DNA from 3 places in the Shewanella donghaensis genome. Region 2 is predicted to be linked to each of the others. Evidence: predicted binding sites of a transcription regulator. Region 2 holds the regulator's gene; each other region holds the start of a gene.

Region 1 (5,760 bases), 1.3 Mb from region 2:
TGCTGCTGATTGAACAGCAACACAGGTTCCCCATTTAAGCTAACAATAGGGGCTTTTTTAAAATTTCTGTTATAGATCAAAATCTAAAAACTCATCGCTATCAACAGCCGAATCAATCTGACCGACTAAATAAGAAGAGACTTCAACTTCTTGAGGCGCAACTTGAACAGCATCACTTTCAAGCCAGTTTTTCATCCAAGGTAGTGGGTTGGTTTGCTCTGGATAAGGTTGCGCTAAGTTAACGGCTTTCATACGTTGATTGGTAATATACTCAACGTACTGACATAAGATTTGCTCGTTTAAGCCAATCATAGAACCGTCTTTAAATAAGTACTGCGCCCATTCTTTTTCTTGCTCTGCAGCTTTAAAGAAAATGTCATAAGCTTCTTGCTCACACTCTGCAGCAATCTCACCCATTTCAGGGTCATCTTTTCCACCTTGCATGATGTTCAAAATATGCTGAGTACTGTTAAGGTGTAATGCTTCATCACGTGCAATTAAGCGAATGATTTTTGCATTACCTTCCATAAGCTTACGTTCAGCAAAGGCAAATGAACATGCGAAGCTGACATAAAAACGAATCGCTTCTAGTGCGTTCACTGACATCATGCATAAATACAATGATTTTTTTAGAATACGGCTAGTAACAGTAATCTCTTTGCCAGCAATTAAATGAGTTCCTTCGCCATGTAAATTCATGACTTGGGTCAATTCAATTAAGTCATCGTAATACTGGGCGATGTCACCAGCACGCTTAAGAATTTCTTTATTAACAACGATGTCATCAAATACCACCGAAGGATCATTCATAATGTTACGAATGATATGCGTATAAGAACGAGAGTGAATTGTTTCAGAGAAAGACCAGGTTTCAATCCAAGTTTCTAGTTCCGGTAATGATACCAATGGCAATAAAGCGACATTCGGTGAACGACCTTGAATTGAGTCTAATAAAGTTTGGTATTTAAGGTTTGAGATGAAAATATGTTTTTCATGCTCAGGTAAGCCTTGATAATCAATTTTATCTTTGCTTACATCTACTTCTTCTGGACGCCAGAAAAATGATAATTGTTTTTCAATTAATTTTTCAAACACTTCATATTTTTGTTGATCGTAACGAGCAACGTTGACAGATTGCCCCATGAACATCGGTTCGTTCATTGGGTTATTCGGAGTTTGACAGAAAGTAGAGTAAGCCATTTTTGTATCCTAAAAAAGCGGGGACAACTCCCCGCATTTATATGCTAATTATTGATTAAATCTTACAAGCGCCGCCAGCACAATCATCATCTTCTTTCTCAACAACCGTGATGTCATCAAAGCTGTCAGAAGCACCATCACGAGTGTTGTGATAATAAAGGGTCTTAACCCCTAATTTATAAGCAGTTAGCAAATCTTTAAGTAAGGTTTGCATTGGCACTTTTTGATTCGGAAAACGTGTTGGATCGTAATTAGTATTAGACGAAATTGCTTGGTCAATGAACTTCTGCATTAGGCCAACTAGCTGTAAGTAACCATCATTGTTAGGCATATTCCATAACAATTCATACTGGTCTTTCAGTTCATCAAAATCAGGTACGACTTGCTTTAATTGGCCGTCTTTACTGGCCTTAACACTGATTAAACCACGTGGAGGCTCAATACCGTTAGTAGCATTAGAAATCTGTGAAGACGTTTCTGAAGGCATTAATGCTGAAAGTGTTGAGTTACGTAAGCCATGTTGTTTAATGTCTGCACGTAAACCTTCCCAATCCATATGTAATGGTTCATCACATATTTTATCTAAATCGCGCTTATAAGTATCAATTGGCAAGATACCTTGAGAGTAAGTCGTCTCATTGAATAAAGGACATGCGCCTTGTTCTTCAGCAAGATTGTTTGATGCTTTTAACAAATAGAACTGAATGGCTTCAAAGGTTCTATGGGTTAAGTGATTACCTGAGCCATCAGAATACTTCATGCCATTCTTAGCAAGATAATTGGCGAAGTTGATGACGCCTATACCAAGAGTTCGACGATTCATCGAACCAAGTTGAGCAGAAATAATTGGGTAGTCTTGGTAATCTAACAAATTATCAAGTGCACGTACTGCCAAATCAGCTAACGGTTCTAGATCTGATAAGTCTTTGATAGCACCAAGGTTTAATGCTGAAAGTGTACAAAGAGCTATTTCACCTTCAGGATCTTCAATGTTCTTAAGTGGCTTAGTCGGTAAGGCAATTTCTAAACAAAGGTTAGATTGCTTAATTGGTGCAACTTTCGAATCAAATGGGCTGTGAGTATTACAGTGATCAACATTTTGAATGTAGATACGGCCAGTAGAGGCGCGTTCTTGCATCATCAATGAAAATAATTCAACTGCTTTAATCTCTTTACGACGCACGCTTGAGTCCGCTTCATATTGAAGGTATAGACGTTCGAACTCATCTTGATCAGCAAAGAAAGCATCATATAAACCTGGGACATCAGACGGGCTGAACAAGCTGATGTTTTGACCTTTAATTAAACGTTGGTACATCAATTTGTTTAGTTGAACACCGTAATCAAGGTGACGTACACGGTTATCATCAACACCACGGTTATTTTTAAGAACCAGTAATGATTCAACTTCTAAATGCCATAATGGATAGAACAGGGTAGCTGCACCACCACGGACACCGCCTTGAGAACAAGACTTAACGGCTGTTTGGAAATACTTATAAAATGGTAAACAACCCGTATGGAATGCTTCACCGCCGCGAATAGGGCTGCCTAGCGCACGAATACGACCCGCATTAATGCCGATACCAGCACGTTGGCTAACATACTTTACGATTGATGATGCAGTCGCATTAATCGAATCTAAGCTGTCATCACATTCAATCAGAACGCAAGAACTGAATTGACGTGTTGGGGTACGAACACCCGCCATGATTGGCGTTGGTAATGAAATTTTGAACATCGACGTCGCATCGTAAAAACGTTTAATGTAATCCAAACGTGTTTCTTTTGGGTAGCGAGCAAATAAACATGCCGCGACCAAGATATAAAGAAACTGTGCGCTTTCATAAATTTCGTTTGTGACACGGTTTTGAACTAAGTATTTCCCTTCAAGCTGTTTAACCGCAGCATATGAGAAATTCATATCACGCCAGTGATCGATATAACTATCTAATATGGTTATTTCTTCAGCGGTGTAATCTTCTAAAATATGTTTGTCGTACTTACCTAGTTCAACCAAGCGCGTTACTTGATCGATTAGTTTAGGTGGTTCGAATTGACCAAAGGCTTTTTTACGTAGATGAAATACAGCAAGACGAGCAGCTAGAAACTGGTAATCAGGTGCTTCAGGAGAGATTAAATCTGCTGCTGCTTTGATGATAGTTTCGTGAATAGCTTCGGTTGGAATACCTTCGAAAAATTGCAGGTGAGAACGTAATTCAACTTCAGAGACTGAAACGTTCTTCAGTCCTTTTGCTGCCCACTCAATAACGCGATGAATTTTGTCTAAATCGATTGTTTCGCGTTCGCCACTTCGTTTTGTGACTGTCATATTGCTGTTCATTAAATAAAGCCTTGATTCTATAATTCTATACAGTGGATCTTTTTTTAATCGTTTGAGTTACGATCGAAAATAAATCACATTACGTTCCCTTGTAAGTTGATCATCCATAAGCACTAACAACGTCATATATTAAAAAATACTAGTGTTATAAAGAGATACAATGCGTTGTAACGCTAGTGTCTCAATGTGATGTCACACACAAGATATGGTGTTTAATTAAATCTCACATACAAGATAGTGAGGTTGAGGCTTTTTTGCAAGCGGCAATTTATTTAATAAGTTGTGGATATCTTCTGTATAGATGGCGATGTTAGTGAAAGCTAACCTGCAATGTCAAATTATACAATAATTTAACTAGCGCGTTTAAATTTCAAGCGGGAATAAACATAATTTCGATCGCTACAATAAACAGCGATCGATTGTTTTGCTATAAAAAAAGTTTGCTTTTTATATTTAAGATTTGTTAAGGAATGCTTGATGTAATTCATTGACATTATTGAATTGAAAATCACTTGGCCATTCGTTCGGGTTATCATCTTCTGATAGATAGCCCCATAGTGCTATTGCACCGACCATACAGGCGTTTTGAGCGGCGATTAAGTCTCTTTGGGCATCACCAACATAAAGAATGCTTTCTGGCTTACAGTTGATTTGCTGGGCTGCTAATAACATCGGCGCAGTATGAGGTTTTGGGTGCATAGTAGAATCACCGCTGATAATCGTTTTAAGCTTAGCTTCGATTTTTAATGCTTTTAAAAGAGGTCGAGTAAAGCGGGCTTGCTTATTAGTCACGATACCGTAAGGGATATTCTGTTGTTCCAGAAATAGCAGAAAATTTTCAAAGCCTGCAAATAGTGATGCTTTTTCACCATTAACTTGCTGATAGTGGATTAACAAAGATTGTTGGATTGCGATTTGTTGTTGTTCTTCTAGTTCAGGTACACCCGCTTTGACTAAAGCAAGACTGCCGTTAGATGCAGCATAGCGCAGTGATTCAATACTTTTTGGGGCGATACCCCTATCTTTCAAACTCAGATTTAATGCATGAACAAGATCGGGCGCTGTATCAGCTAAAGTACCGTCTAAGTCGAATAGTACACCTTTGATGTTATTCATAATTTTCCTGTAATGAAATGAACTCGATAAAACTGTTGGAGACTTAGCTGGATAAAATAGTAATGCGTTTGTTTATTTCACAAACGCATTACTTATGACTCTTTACTCATTAATAACCATAACCATGGTGCCTTACTAATATTGGCTATGTATCGTCTTTTTGAGTAGCAATCATGTAGTTCACATCAACTTTATTAGTGTACTTATAAACGCCAGACAATGGGTTGTAGGTAATACCGAGTGCGTCACGGCAATGTAGGTCAGTTCTGTCTACTAAGTTAATTAATTCAGATGGTTTAATAAATTTGCTGTGATCATGTGTCCCTTTAGGCAGCATTTTCAATACGTACTCTGCACCAACAATGGCTTGGATATATGACATGATATTTCTATTAATAGTAGAAAAGAACACATAACCATTGGGTTTAACCATGTCACAACAGGCTTTAATCACCGAAAGTGGGTCAGGGACGTGCTCTAGCATTTCCATACAAGTCACAACATCGTAATGACCTTTGTGCTGCTCAGCATGTTCTTCTGCAGTCATAGTGTCGTAATGAATATCGATACCCATTTCTAACGCATGCAGCTTAGCGACTTCAATTTGAGCCTCACCCATATCTAATCCAGTGACTTTAGCACCAATCTTAGCCATGCTTTCTGACAATATACCGCCGCCACAGCCAATATCTAATACTTGCTTACCAAAAATACCACCACTGGTAAGATCTATATAATTTAAGCGTAATGGATTGAGTTGGTGAAGAGGTTTAAAGCTACCATTTGGATCCCACCATGACTCTGCCATTTGGGCAAATTTTTCGATTTCTTGATGATCAACATTTTGCTGTGTGGTTTGTTCTTGGTTAGACATATCGAGAACCCATGAATTATTAGTAGTTATTGCAGGTATTATAACCATACGATTTAATAAACATAGTGAGATGAAACAAGATTCACTTTTGGTTGCTGGAATATGCACCAATGACTGTAGATAAATTCGACATTGCTTAGTTTTAGCTGTAAATGACCAAATAAAATAGTAGAACTATCTAATCAATATACTTGAATCTAATCAATTTTTGATCTGTTTTCTCCTA
Region 2 (5,760 bases):
AGCTCTAAAATCCAACCTGCTGCATTATCCAAGAAGTATCTATCATGGGTAATGGCAACAACGGTGCCAGTGTAATCTTGTAAGAAGCGTTCAAGCCAGGCAACAGATTCTGCATCCAAATGGTTGGTTGGTTCATCAAGCAGCAACATGTCTGGCTTTTCTAAAAGAAGACGGCATATTGCCACACGGCGGCGTTCACCACCTGAAAGCACTTCAATTTTTTCATCCCAATCAGGCAGGCGTAATGCGTTTGCAGCGCGCTCTAATACCATTTCAAGATTATGGGCATCTTGAGATTGGATGATGGCTTCTAGTTGACCTTGCTCTTTTGCTAAGGCGTCAAAGTCAGCATCAGGCTCAGCATAAAGTGCGTAGACTTCATCAAGACGGGTGAGGGCATTTTTAGCTTCACTAACCGCTTCTTCAATCGCTTCACGTACTGTTTGCGATTCATCAAGTTTAGGTTCTTGAGGAAGATAGCCGATTTTAAGGTCTTGCATCGGACGCGCTTCACCTTCAATTTCAGTATCTAAACCAGCCATGATACGAAGCAAGGTAGACTTACCTGAACCGTTTAAACCAAGCACACCAATTTTGGCGCCAGGGAAAAAACTCAGTGAAATATCTTTGAGGATTTGTTTCTTAGGCGGAACAATCTTTCCTACCCGCAGCATACTATAAACGAATTGAGCCATTTTTAATGTTCTTCAGTGACCAATGATGATGATAATTCTACTTTATTTTTCTTTGAACTCAAATTATGGATTAGCTTAATTAATGAGACTTGCCAAATAATTTCATGTTCTAAATGCTGGGATTGTGACTCAGAGCAGAGTAGAATACCGCGCAACCCTATAGATAAGAACTGATGTTGGAGACACCAATGCTAAAGAAAGCTATGAATATCGCGGATTACGATCCTCAACTGTTTCAAGCCATTCAAGATGAAACTCGTCGCCAAGAAGAGCATATCGAGTTAATTGCATCAGAAAACTATACCAGCCCGCGTGTTCTTGAAGCACAAGGTTCACAGTTAACCAATAAGTATGCTGAAGGTTATCCTGGAAAGCGTTATTACGGCGGTTGTGAGCATGTCGATATTGCTGAAGAATTAGCTATCTCTCGTGCAAAAGAATTATTTGGCGCAACATACGCTAACGTTCAACCACATTCAGGCTCTCAAGCAAACTCTGCAGTATTTATGGCGCTTTTAGAAGGTGGCGATACTGTTTTAGGTATGAGCTTAGCCCATGGCGGTCATTTAACTCATGGTTCACACGTGAGCTTTTCTGGTAAATTATACAATGCAGTTCAATACGGTATTGACGAAACGACGGGTAAAATTGATTACTCAGAAGTTGAACGTTTAGCTGTTGAACATAAGCCTAAAATGATTATTGCTGGCTTTAGTGCATATTCTGGCATCATTGATTGGGGCAAGTTCCGCGAAATCGCTGATAAAGTGGGTGCTTACTTATTCGTTGATATGGCACACGTTGCAGGCCTTGTGGCTGCGGGTATCTACCCGAACCCACTGCCACATGCACACGTTGTTACAACGACTACCCATAAAACACTTGCAGGTCCTCGTGGTGGTTTGATTCTGTCAGCTATCAATGACGAAGCTATTTACAAAAAGCTTAACTCAGCAGTATTCCCTGGTGGTCAAGGTGGCCCGTTAATGCACGTTATCGCTGCTAAAGCGGTTGCATTTAAAGAAGCATTAGACCCAGAGTTCACCACTTACCAAGAACAAGTCGTTGCTAATGCTAAAGTGATGGCGAAAACCTTCATTGAACGTGGCTATGACGTTGTTTCTGGTGGAACTGATAACCACTTATTCTTACTTGATTTAATCAGCAAGGATATGACGGGTAAAGATGCTGATGCTGCTTTAGGCAATGCAAATATCACTGTGAACAAAAACTCAGTACCTAATGATCCACGTTCTCCATTTGTTACTTCTGGTTTACGTATCGGTTCTCCTGCAATCACACGTCGTGGTTTCACTGAAGCTGAATCAATTGAGTTAACTCACTGGATGTGTGATGTATTAGATGATATTTCTAATGAAGCAACTATCGAACGTGTTAAGGCTCAAGTACTTGAATTATGCGCTAAGTTCCCTGTTTACGGTTAATGACATCGTAGATTGATGGCATAGCCAATTATCTATTTAACTAAACAGGATAATCTTTTCGATAAGGTTAACCTTATAAAGTAAATAGGATAAACTTAAATGGTCGTAAGTACTCAGTACTTACGACCATTTTGTTTTTATTTTCAGGAGCGGATATGCATTGCCCATTTTGTAGCGCGACAGATACGAAGGTTATTGATTCACGATTGGTGGCTGACGGCCATCAAGTGAGACGTCGTCGGGAATGTACCGAGTGTCATGAACGTTTTACCACTTTTGAAGGCGCTGAGTTAGTCATGCCTCGAGTGATTAAACAAGATGGCACTCGTCAGCCGTTTGATGAAGATAAATTGCGAGGCGGCATGTTACGTGCTGTTGAAAAACGCCCAGTTTCAATTGATCAAATTGAACAAGCGTTAACTAAAATCAAATCGACACTTCGAGCGACTGGTGAACGAGAAATTGATTCAGCCATGATCGGTAACCTGATGATGGACCAACTGATGATTTTAGATAAGGTTGCTTACATTCGTTTTGCATCGGTTTATCGTGCATTTGAAGATGTCTCCCAATTTGGTGAAGCTATTGCCAAACTGCAAAAGTAATCCTAGCTAAATTCTGACTGCTTATTGCCATTTTTCATTATCGTGCAGTCATCTGAATTTATTAACTGTTTTCAGCAGTGATGTATTAGCATTACTGCTTTTGAGTTTTAGAAGGTCTGTATGCCTCAATGGTCAACGTTTGATATTGAAATGATGAGCCTTGCGATTTCTTTAGCTGAAAAAGGTCGCTACACCACACGCCCAAATCCAAATGTGGGTTGTGTCATGGTCGTTGATGGTAAAATTATTGGGCAAGGTTTTCATATCAAAGCAGGCGGCCCTCATGCTGAAATCCATGCTTTACAAGATGTTGAAGCCCGTCAATTGCAGCACCTGCTCCCCAAAGCCACAGCCTATGTCACTCTTGAGCCTTGTAGTCACTTTGGACGAACGCCGCCATGTGCTAAAGCATTAATTGAAGCTAACGTTGCTCGTGTGGTTGTTTCGCAGATGGACGCTAACCCGCAAGTGTCGGGAAATGGTATTCGCATGCTTGAAGCTGCTGGTATTAAAGTTGATGTTGGGCTATTGACTGAATCAGCAAGTAAATTAAATATCGGCTTTATGAAGCGGATGACCACAGGATTTCCTGAGGTTACTGTGAAACTTGCGGCCAGTATTGATGGTAAAACGGCGTTATCTAATGGCGTATCAAAGTGGATTACAGGGCCTGAAGCTAGAGCTGATGTTCAAAAACTTAGGGCGCGTCATTGTGCTCTTGTTACCGGTGTAGAAACGATATTAGCCGATGACCCGTCACTCAATGTGCGCTATGAACAGCTGGGATGTTTAACTGACAAGTTATCATTCGAAGATGTTAAGCAACCTTTAAGAGTCGTGCTCGACAGCAGAGCAAGGCTTACTAGCAACTTTAAGTTGTTTAGTATTGAAACCCCCATTTTACTTGTTTCTTGTGTCGACTATCCGACTAAAGTGAGCCAAGAATTTAACAATCATGTTAGTTGTATCACTATTGGCGCAAATGCCGATGGACGAGTCGATTTACATGCGTTATTTAGTTACTTAGGTAAACAGTGTAACTCCGTTCTGATCGAAGCTGGCGCCTGTTTAGCGGGCAGTGTTATACAGAATAATTTGGCTGATAATCTTTATTTATACCAAGCAATGAAAATATTAGGTAGCCATGGTCGTAATTTGATGCAACTAGATGATTATCAAACTATGGAACAGATTCCTGATGTAGAATTAGTTGATTCGCGCAGGGTTGGTGCAGATCAACGCATGATTTTTAATCTTAATTCGCCAGCGAGTTAAGCTAACGCAATTCTGTCTATAAGTTAATGCTAAGCGTGGCTTATAAGATAACAAGTGAGTGAATATGTTTACCGGGATTATTGAAGCACTAGGATCATTGAGAAAGATTGAACGTAAAGGCGATGATATTCGTCTTACGGTTGCCAGTGGCAAGCTTGACTTATCTGATGTGAAATTGGGCGACAGCATTGCAACTAATGGTGTTTGTTTAACCGTGGTGCAATGCCTTGCTGATGGTTATGTCGCAGACGTATCGGCTGAAACTGTCGCATTGACGGGTTTTGCTAAATATAACGTTGGCCAGAAAGTAAACCTGGAAAAAGCGGTCATGCCTACGACGCGTTTGGGCGGACATATGGTTAGTGGCCATGTTGATGGTATCGCCACCGTTGAACAACGTTTGGTACGTGGGCAAGCTATTGAATTTTGGCTGGCAGCCCCTGCAGAATTATCTCGCTATATCGCTCACAAAGGCTCGATAACCATTGATGGTGTAAGCTTGACCGTTAACGAGGTTGATCATCATCGATTCAGACTAACGATTGTGCCGCACACCGCATCAGAAACCACTTTATTAGCTTTACAAGCGGGTCATAGCGTCAACATTGAAGTTGACCTTATTGCACGTTATTTAGAACGTTTAATGAAAGTAGAAGAAAAATCATCCTCGAAGGGTGGGGTCACAATGGAAATGTTGGCAAGCGCTGGATTTATGCGATAACTCTTTGTTTTTTTTAGAACGTGATTCCACAATATAAAAACTTAATTAGCACAATATTAACCAAGCATATTTACTCTATATCGCTGATATGGGCATAACAATATAAAGGTCTTTGCAATGGCATTACATACTATAGAAGAGATCATCGAAGATATTCGCCAAGGTAAGATGGTTATCTTGATGGACGATGAAGACAGAGAGAACGAAGGTGATCTTATCATGGCGGCTGATAAGGTCACGCCTGAAGCCATTAACTTTATGGCGACTTTTGGCCGTGGACTGATTTGCCAAACGATGACGAAAGAGCGTTGCCAGCAGTTAAATCTGCCTTTAATGGTGACCAATAACAATGCTCAGTTCTCAACTAATTTTACTATTTCAATTGAAGCTGCAACGGGTGTGACTACGGGTATATCTGCTCATGACCGCGCTGTAACAGTACAAGCCGCTGCAGCGAAAGATGCTAAAGCTTCTGATTTAGTGCAACCAGGTCATATCTTTCCACTGATGGCAAAAGATGGCGGAGTATTAACTCGCGCCGGTCATACAGAAGCGGGTTGTGACTTAGCGCGTTTAGCCGGTTGTGAGCCATCAGGTGTAATTGTTGAAATCTTAAATGATGATGGCACCATGGCGCGTTGCCCTGATTTAGAAATTTTCAGTAAAAAGCACGGCATTAAAATGGGCACAATTGCGGACTTAATTGAGTATCGCAATACCAAAGAAACCACCGTTGTGCGTGAAGCTGAATGCAAGCTACCTACTCGTTTCGGTGAGTTCAATATGGTGACCTTTAGAGACACTATTGATAACCAACTTCATTATGCTTTGGTTAAAGGTAACGTTGAAGCTGATTGCTTAGTGCGAGTGCATTTACAAAACACCTTTAATGACTTATTGCACTCTGAGCGCGACCAAAAACGCAGCTGGCCACTTGAAAAAGCAATGGAACGTATTGCCAATGATGGTGGTGTCTTAGTGCTATTGGGTAACAGAGAACACTCAAGTGATATGCTCGC
Region 3 (5,760 bases), 620 kb from region 2:
AAATTGCGCTTTTGAGTGTATCCGTGGCGATAAGATCCTTTACCTGTTCAATGGTGTTAGCTGAATAGCCGGCAATATATTTAAGTTGGGCATTTTGCTGTTTCTTCGCTGTTACATCTGTGCTGGTGACTAAAGCTGCCAGTGTTTGTTTTGCAGCTTGATTGGTTACGGCATGAAGATTTGATGCTTTTACTGCCATTTTTGGCGGCGCACTAAGGTTACGTTTTTTTACTGGAATGGGTGCTGATGGGGTTTTTCTTGAATTCATAAGGGGTACTTGTTTTTAACCTTATCAGTTAGCGGCTAGTTAAATACCATGAGCATCAAATAGCGGCTAACTGACAAGTGAATCTATTCCTTAATAGGACTTAGATTTTGTCATACATGCGGCGATTTTGTTGAGCGAATGCCGCTTCAAAAGCCGGTAATTGCACACGTTTAAGGCCTAATGTTAATAGGTCAGCTTGTGGCGGGTTACGCTTTAGCTCTTCTTTAATTATCACTGGGCTAATTACCGTTACTGGTAAGTCTGTGATTTGAATTGACGCTTCTAGTTTAAAGCTGGTGGCAGAACCAGCAAATTTGCCTTTCTGTTCACGTTCAATTATGACGATTTCAGTGACTTTGTAATCTTCCATTAATTTATGGAAAGCAAAATGAAATTCACGAATTGATTCAGTTTCAACTGATTTTGAAATACTGAAAGAGATTTGACGACATTCCGGTACGTTGAATGCATCTTTCTCGTAATTTAATAGGCTGATGACGGCTTCGCCACCTTTTAATTCTACACCACAAATATTCATGTTATACCTTAGTTTGAGCTAGTTTGTTTTTGCATGATGGTTAGTTAACGCATCATGTATTTAAAATTAGAGGTTATTCTTCTTCATCAGAGATGATTGAATCATCATTCTCGATAATCTGTACGGGTTTAGCTTTACGGCGTATTGGTGCATCACCAATATCTACACCAGAAGCAAAACGTTTATCAAGTTTAGGCGCGACTTTAGCTTTCTTCGTGGCGACACGTTTCTTGGCTACGGTGCTATCAGCAGATTTTTTATTAGCATCTGAAGCTTTAACTTTGTCTTTTAAGCCTTTGAATTTTGGTTCAAGCCCTTCGATAGTTGAGAAGTCGAAGGTTTTGCGTAAGAACACTTGCACCTTTTTAAAACTTTCCCAATCCTTAGGACCTACCAAAGAAATCGCATCACCTTTGGCGCCCGCACGACCTGTACGGCCGATACGGTGAACGTATTCTTCAGCAAATTTTGGCATGTCAAAGTTAATCACTAATGACACATTTAATAAATCTAATCCGCGAGAGGCAACATCAGTAGTAACTAAAATCTTTTGTTGACCACGGCTGAATTTATCCATGATTTGATTACGCGCAGACTGACTTAAATCACCACTTAGCGCTGCGGTTTCTAAACCTTCTTCAGCTAATAATTTAGCAAGCCTGTCGGTATCAGAACGTGTCGCAGTAAAAATGATAACTTGCTTATGCTGTTCAGTTTTCAATACATGCTGCAGCACGGCTTGTTTATGGTCAAGATGGTCGACTAAAAACACCCGTTGAACAATGTCGACATGCTCAGCGTGAGAGGCTCCAATAGCAACGTGCTTTGGTGACTTTAATAATGTCGCGGCAATATCATTAATATCATCATGATCTAATGTGGCAGAGAACATTAATGTTTGTCGGCGCTTGTGATCAGCAGCGTCATTGATGGCTTTAAGTTGTGGTGCAAAACCTAAATCCAACATGCGGTCAGCTTCATCAAGGATCAGTAGCTCTAAACCATTTAAGTATAAATGACGTTGCTTTAAGTGGTCAGCAATACGGCCAGGCGTTGCCACAATAAAATGTGGGTCGCGAGAAAGCAGTTTTGCTTGGTCGTTAAAGTTCTCACCGCCTAAAATACTCATGGCTTTATATTGAGTATTGGCAACAAGTAAACGTAACTGACCATAAACTTGTTGGGCAAGTTCACGGGTCGGTAATAAAATGAGGACACGTGGATCTTTTTTAGAAAGTGCTCTGGTTGATATTACGCGCTGTAATGCAGGTAATAAAAACGCCAGGGTTTTACCTGAACCGGTTTTCGATGATGCCATTAAATCTTTACCCGCTAGGGCAACTGGCATGGCTTGTTGCTGAATTTCTGTTGGCTCAGAAATCCCCATATGCTTTAGACTGTCAAGTAAGCGTGTGTCTAAAGAAAAATCGGTAAATAACAAAGGTAAATCCCCTAAAAAATGATAGCCAGATATTATACCGTGTAAGCTAGGTGATAGCCAACAGCTTAGGCGTAAGATAAGCTAACAATGTACGTAAATATGGCAAAGGATTTCGTAAATGTCTAAAGGCTCCAAAGATAAGAATCCTCCACTTCGCGTAGGGATTGCCCTAGGTAGTGGTGCAGCAAAAGGATGGGCACATATTGGTGTGCTTAAAGAACTTGCTGAATTAGGTATTCATCCTGAAAAAATAGCAGGTTGCTCAGTTGGTGCACTTGTTGGTGCTGCGTATGCAAATGATCATTTAGATGAGTTACATGATTGGGTTAGCGGCTTCTCTAGTTGGGATGTTTTAGGGCTGATGGATTTAAGTTGGCGTAAAGGCGGCTTAATTAGTGGTGAGAAGGTGTTTGATGTTTTAGCCGGTCGAATTGGCGAGTTAAAAATAGAACAACTTAAAAAGCCGTTTTCGGCAGTGGCAACTGATTTGTATTCTGGCCAAGAAATTTGGTTTAAACAAGGTGATTTACGTCATGCGGTAAGAGCATCTTGTTCAATGCCAGGATTTTTACCACCAGTACAGTTACAAGATCGCTGGTTAGTCGATGGCGCGGTAGTGAATCCTGTACCCGTTTCTATGTGCCGTGCAATGGATGTTGACGTGGTGATTGCTGTCGATTTAAATGGCCATAGACGTAATAGCATGCATATGTTGCCACAGCAAATGACCAGCCGGCCGCCAACGGAAATTGAGAAACAACAAGTTGCCAAAGAACCTGAATCTGCCTTCATGGATATTCTAGGTAAAGGCAAAGAGTACATTAATAGTTTTTCTGAAAAGTTTTCAGCAAACACTAAATCTCATCCTGGCATGATAGCTGTGATGTCACAATCGATGGATATACTAGAGCAGCGTCATAAACGTGCTAGATTAATGGGCGATCCACCTGATGTTTGTTTGGTTCCGCAACTTTCCGATATCGGTACTATGGAGTTCCACCGAGCTGACGAAGCTATCGAAGCTGGACGTCAATCAGTGCGTGAATCTGCACATCTAATCAAAGCCGCCATCGGACTTTAATCGATATTAATCTCCTTATAAACCCGTCATTATTTGACTGCTTTTGCGCTTCTAGTAGCGGGTTTTATTTCCTTGGTCAAGCTTGATATTTCAAAAAAGTGTTGGGCTTAGCACTATTTTTTTTCATTTCCCTTACCTTCATTAAAATATGATCTAGATCATGGATCTTTAGTCCCTATTATTGCTTAATGCACCATATATTGTGTTCGTTGATAATTTTGTGTGGATATATAGTGTTTGTATCCTGTGCATAAATGGAGTAAAAGTAATGCCTGTAGTAATTAAAAGGGACGGTTGTAGGACTCTTTTTGATGAGTCTAGAATTAAGGATGCCATTGTTGCTGCAATGGAAACTGCTACAGGTACTGCTGATGAAGACTATGCTTCAACAGTCGCTTGTGTGATTAGAGATCAAGTGTCTAGTGGTGAAGAAGTTGAAATTCATCACTTACAAGACTTAGTGGAAAACTTATTAATGGAAGGCCCTCATAAAGAGGTCGCTCGTCATTATATTGAATATCGCCATGACCGTGATATTTGTCGCGAAGCTAAAAGTAAATTAAATTGCGAAATACGTGGTTTAGTTGAACAAAGCGATGCATCAATTCTTAATGAAAATGCCAATAAAGACGCGAAAGTAATTCCTACACAACGTGATTTACTTGCGGGTATTGTGGCAAAGCATTACGCCAAATCGCACTTACTACCAAAAGATATCGTCGCGGCGCACGAGTCAGGTCAACTGCATTATCACGATTTAGATTATGCACCATTTTTCCCGATGTTTAACTGTATGCTAATTGATTTAGCCGGCATGTTAACCCATGGTTTTAAAATGGGTAATGCAGAAATAGACACTCCTAAATCTATTTCTACAGCGACAGCGGTTACTGCACAGATTATTGCCCAAGTGGCGAGCCATATTTATGGTGGCACCACGATTAACCGTATTGATGAAGTATTAGCTGAATTTGTACAGAAGAGTTACCAGAAACTACTGGTTATCGGTAAAGAGTGGGACGTATCAGATGTTGAAGCCTTTGCAATGGCACAAACTGAAAAAGAATGTTACGACGCATTTCAGTCTTTAGAGTATGAAGTCAACACCCTACATACCGCTAATGGACAAACCCCATTTGTGACCTTTGGTTTTGGTTTAGGCTCGTGTTGGGAATCTCGTTTAATTCAAAAATCGATTCTTAAAGTACGTATGGCAGGTTTAGGTAAAAACCGTAAAACAGCAGTATTCCCTAAATTGGTTTTTGCTATTCGTGATGGACTTAATCATAAAGCCGCAGATGCTAACTATGATGTTAAGAAACTGGCGTTAGAATGTGCCACCATGCGCATGTACCCAGATATTCTTAACTATGAGCAAGTTGAACGCGTTACAGGTTCATTTAAAACACCAATGGGTTGTCGTTCATTCTTAGGTACTTATGAAGAAAATGGTGAGTTAATCCATGAAGGACGTAACAACTTAGGTGTTGTTAGTTTGAACTTGCCAAGAATTGCTATTGAAGCGAAAGGCGATGAAACAGCATTCTTTGCATTGTTAGAACAGAGAATGACTTTAGCTCGCAAAGCACTCGACACTCGTATTGCCCGTTTAGTGGGTGTTAAGGCGCGTGTTGCACCCATCCTATATATGGAAGGAGCTTGTGGTGTTCGCTTAAATGCTGATGATGATGTTTCTGAAATTTTCAAAAATGGCCGTGCGTCAATTTCTTTAGGCTACATTGGCTTACATGAAACCATTAACGCGCTTTATGGCACTGGTGAGCATGTATTTGATAGCGAATTATTGCGTACTAAAGCCATTGAAATTATCAAAGTTATGAAGCAAGCGACTGAGTCTTGGAAAGAAGAGACAGGCTATGGCTTTAGTTTATACAGCACCCCAAGTGAAAACTTATGTAGCCGTTTTTGTCAGTTAGATGCCAAAGAGTTTGGTGTCGTTGAAGGCGTAACAGATAAAGGTTACTACACCAATAGCTTCCATTTAGATGTAGAAAAGAAAGTTAACCCATACGATAAAATTGATTTTGAATTACCGTACCCTGAAATCACCAACGGTGGCTTTATTTGTTATGGCGAATTCCCTAACATGCAACACAATATTGAAGCATTAGAAAACGTTTGGGATTACAGTTATAGCAGAGTGCCTTATTACGGTACAAATACACCAATTGATGAATGTTATGATTGTGGCTTTGTCGGTGAGTTTAACTGTAATAGTAAAGGCTTTGTTTGCCCTAAATGTGGTAACCATGAACCGAGCCGAGTGTCAGTGACTCGTCGTGTATGTGGATATTTAGGTAGCCCTGATGCAAGACCATTTAACTTTGGTAAGCAAGAAGAAGTTAAGCGCCGTATTAAGCATTTATAAATACATATATTATTCATAAGTTTAGTCAAATCTAGGCTTGTGA

The links. Region 2 encodes NrdR, which represses ribonucleotide reductase genes. Its sites were predicted from a motif close to AAACACNANATNTNGTGTTT; they were not measured.
Region 1: a site for NrdR is predicted at 3,739-3,758, ahead of nrdA (class 1a ribonucleoside-diphosphate reductase subunit alpha). Genes of this name have one in related genera too.
Region 3: a site for NrdR is predicted at 3,517-3,536, ahead of nrdD (anaerobic ribonucleoside-triphosphate reductase). Genes of this name have one in related genera too.

What each region holds. Positions count from the first base shown of each region.
Region 1 is NZ_CP041783.1:588,875-594,634, forward strand. Features, by position in the region: gene yfaE (class I ribonucleotide reductase maintenance protein YfaE) at 1-80, opposite strand, end outside; gene nrdB (class Ia ribonucleoside-diphosphate reductase subunit beta) at 70-1,200, opposite strand; gene nrdA (class 1a ribonucleoside-diphosphate reductase subunit alpha) at 1,256-3,544, opposite strand; gene FPK91_RS02460 (HAD family hydrolase) at 3,998-4,660, opposite strand; gene ubiG (bifunctional 2-polyprenyl-6-hydroxyphenol methylase/3-demethylubiquinol 3-O-methyltransferase UbiG) at 4,806-5,534, opposite strand.
Region 2 is NZ_CP041783.1:1,927,138-1,932,897, reverse strand. Features, by position in the region: gene ettA (energy-dependent translational throttle protein EttA) at 1-695, opposite strand, end outside; gene glyA (serine hydroxymethyltransferase) at 884-2,140, shown strand; gene nrdR (transcriptional regulator NrdR) at 2,296-2,745, shown strand; gene ribD (bifunctional diaminohydroxyphosphoribosylaminopyrimidine deaminase/5-amino-6-(5-phosphoribosylamino)uracil reductase RibD) at 2,866-4,020, shown strand; gene FPK91_RS08280 (riboflavin synthase) at 4,085-4,741, shown strand; gene ribBA (bifunctional 3,4-dihydroxy-2-butanone-4-phosphate synthase/GTP cyclohydrolase II) at 4,859-5,760, shown strand, end outside.
Region 3 is NZ_CP041783.1:1,307,866-1,313,625, reverse strand. Features, by position in the region: gene FPK91_RS05600 (M48 metallopeptidase family protein) at 1-199, opposite strand, end outside; gene FPK91_RS05595 (DUF3010 family protein) at 369-806, opposite strand; gene FPK91_RS05590 (DEAD/DEAH box helicase) at 880-2,247, opposite strand; gene rssA (patatin-like phospholipase RssA) at 2,366-3,328, shown strand; gene nrdD (anaerobic ribonucleoside-triphosphate reductase) at 3,597-5,717, shown strand.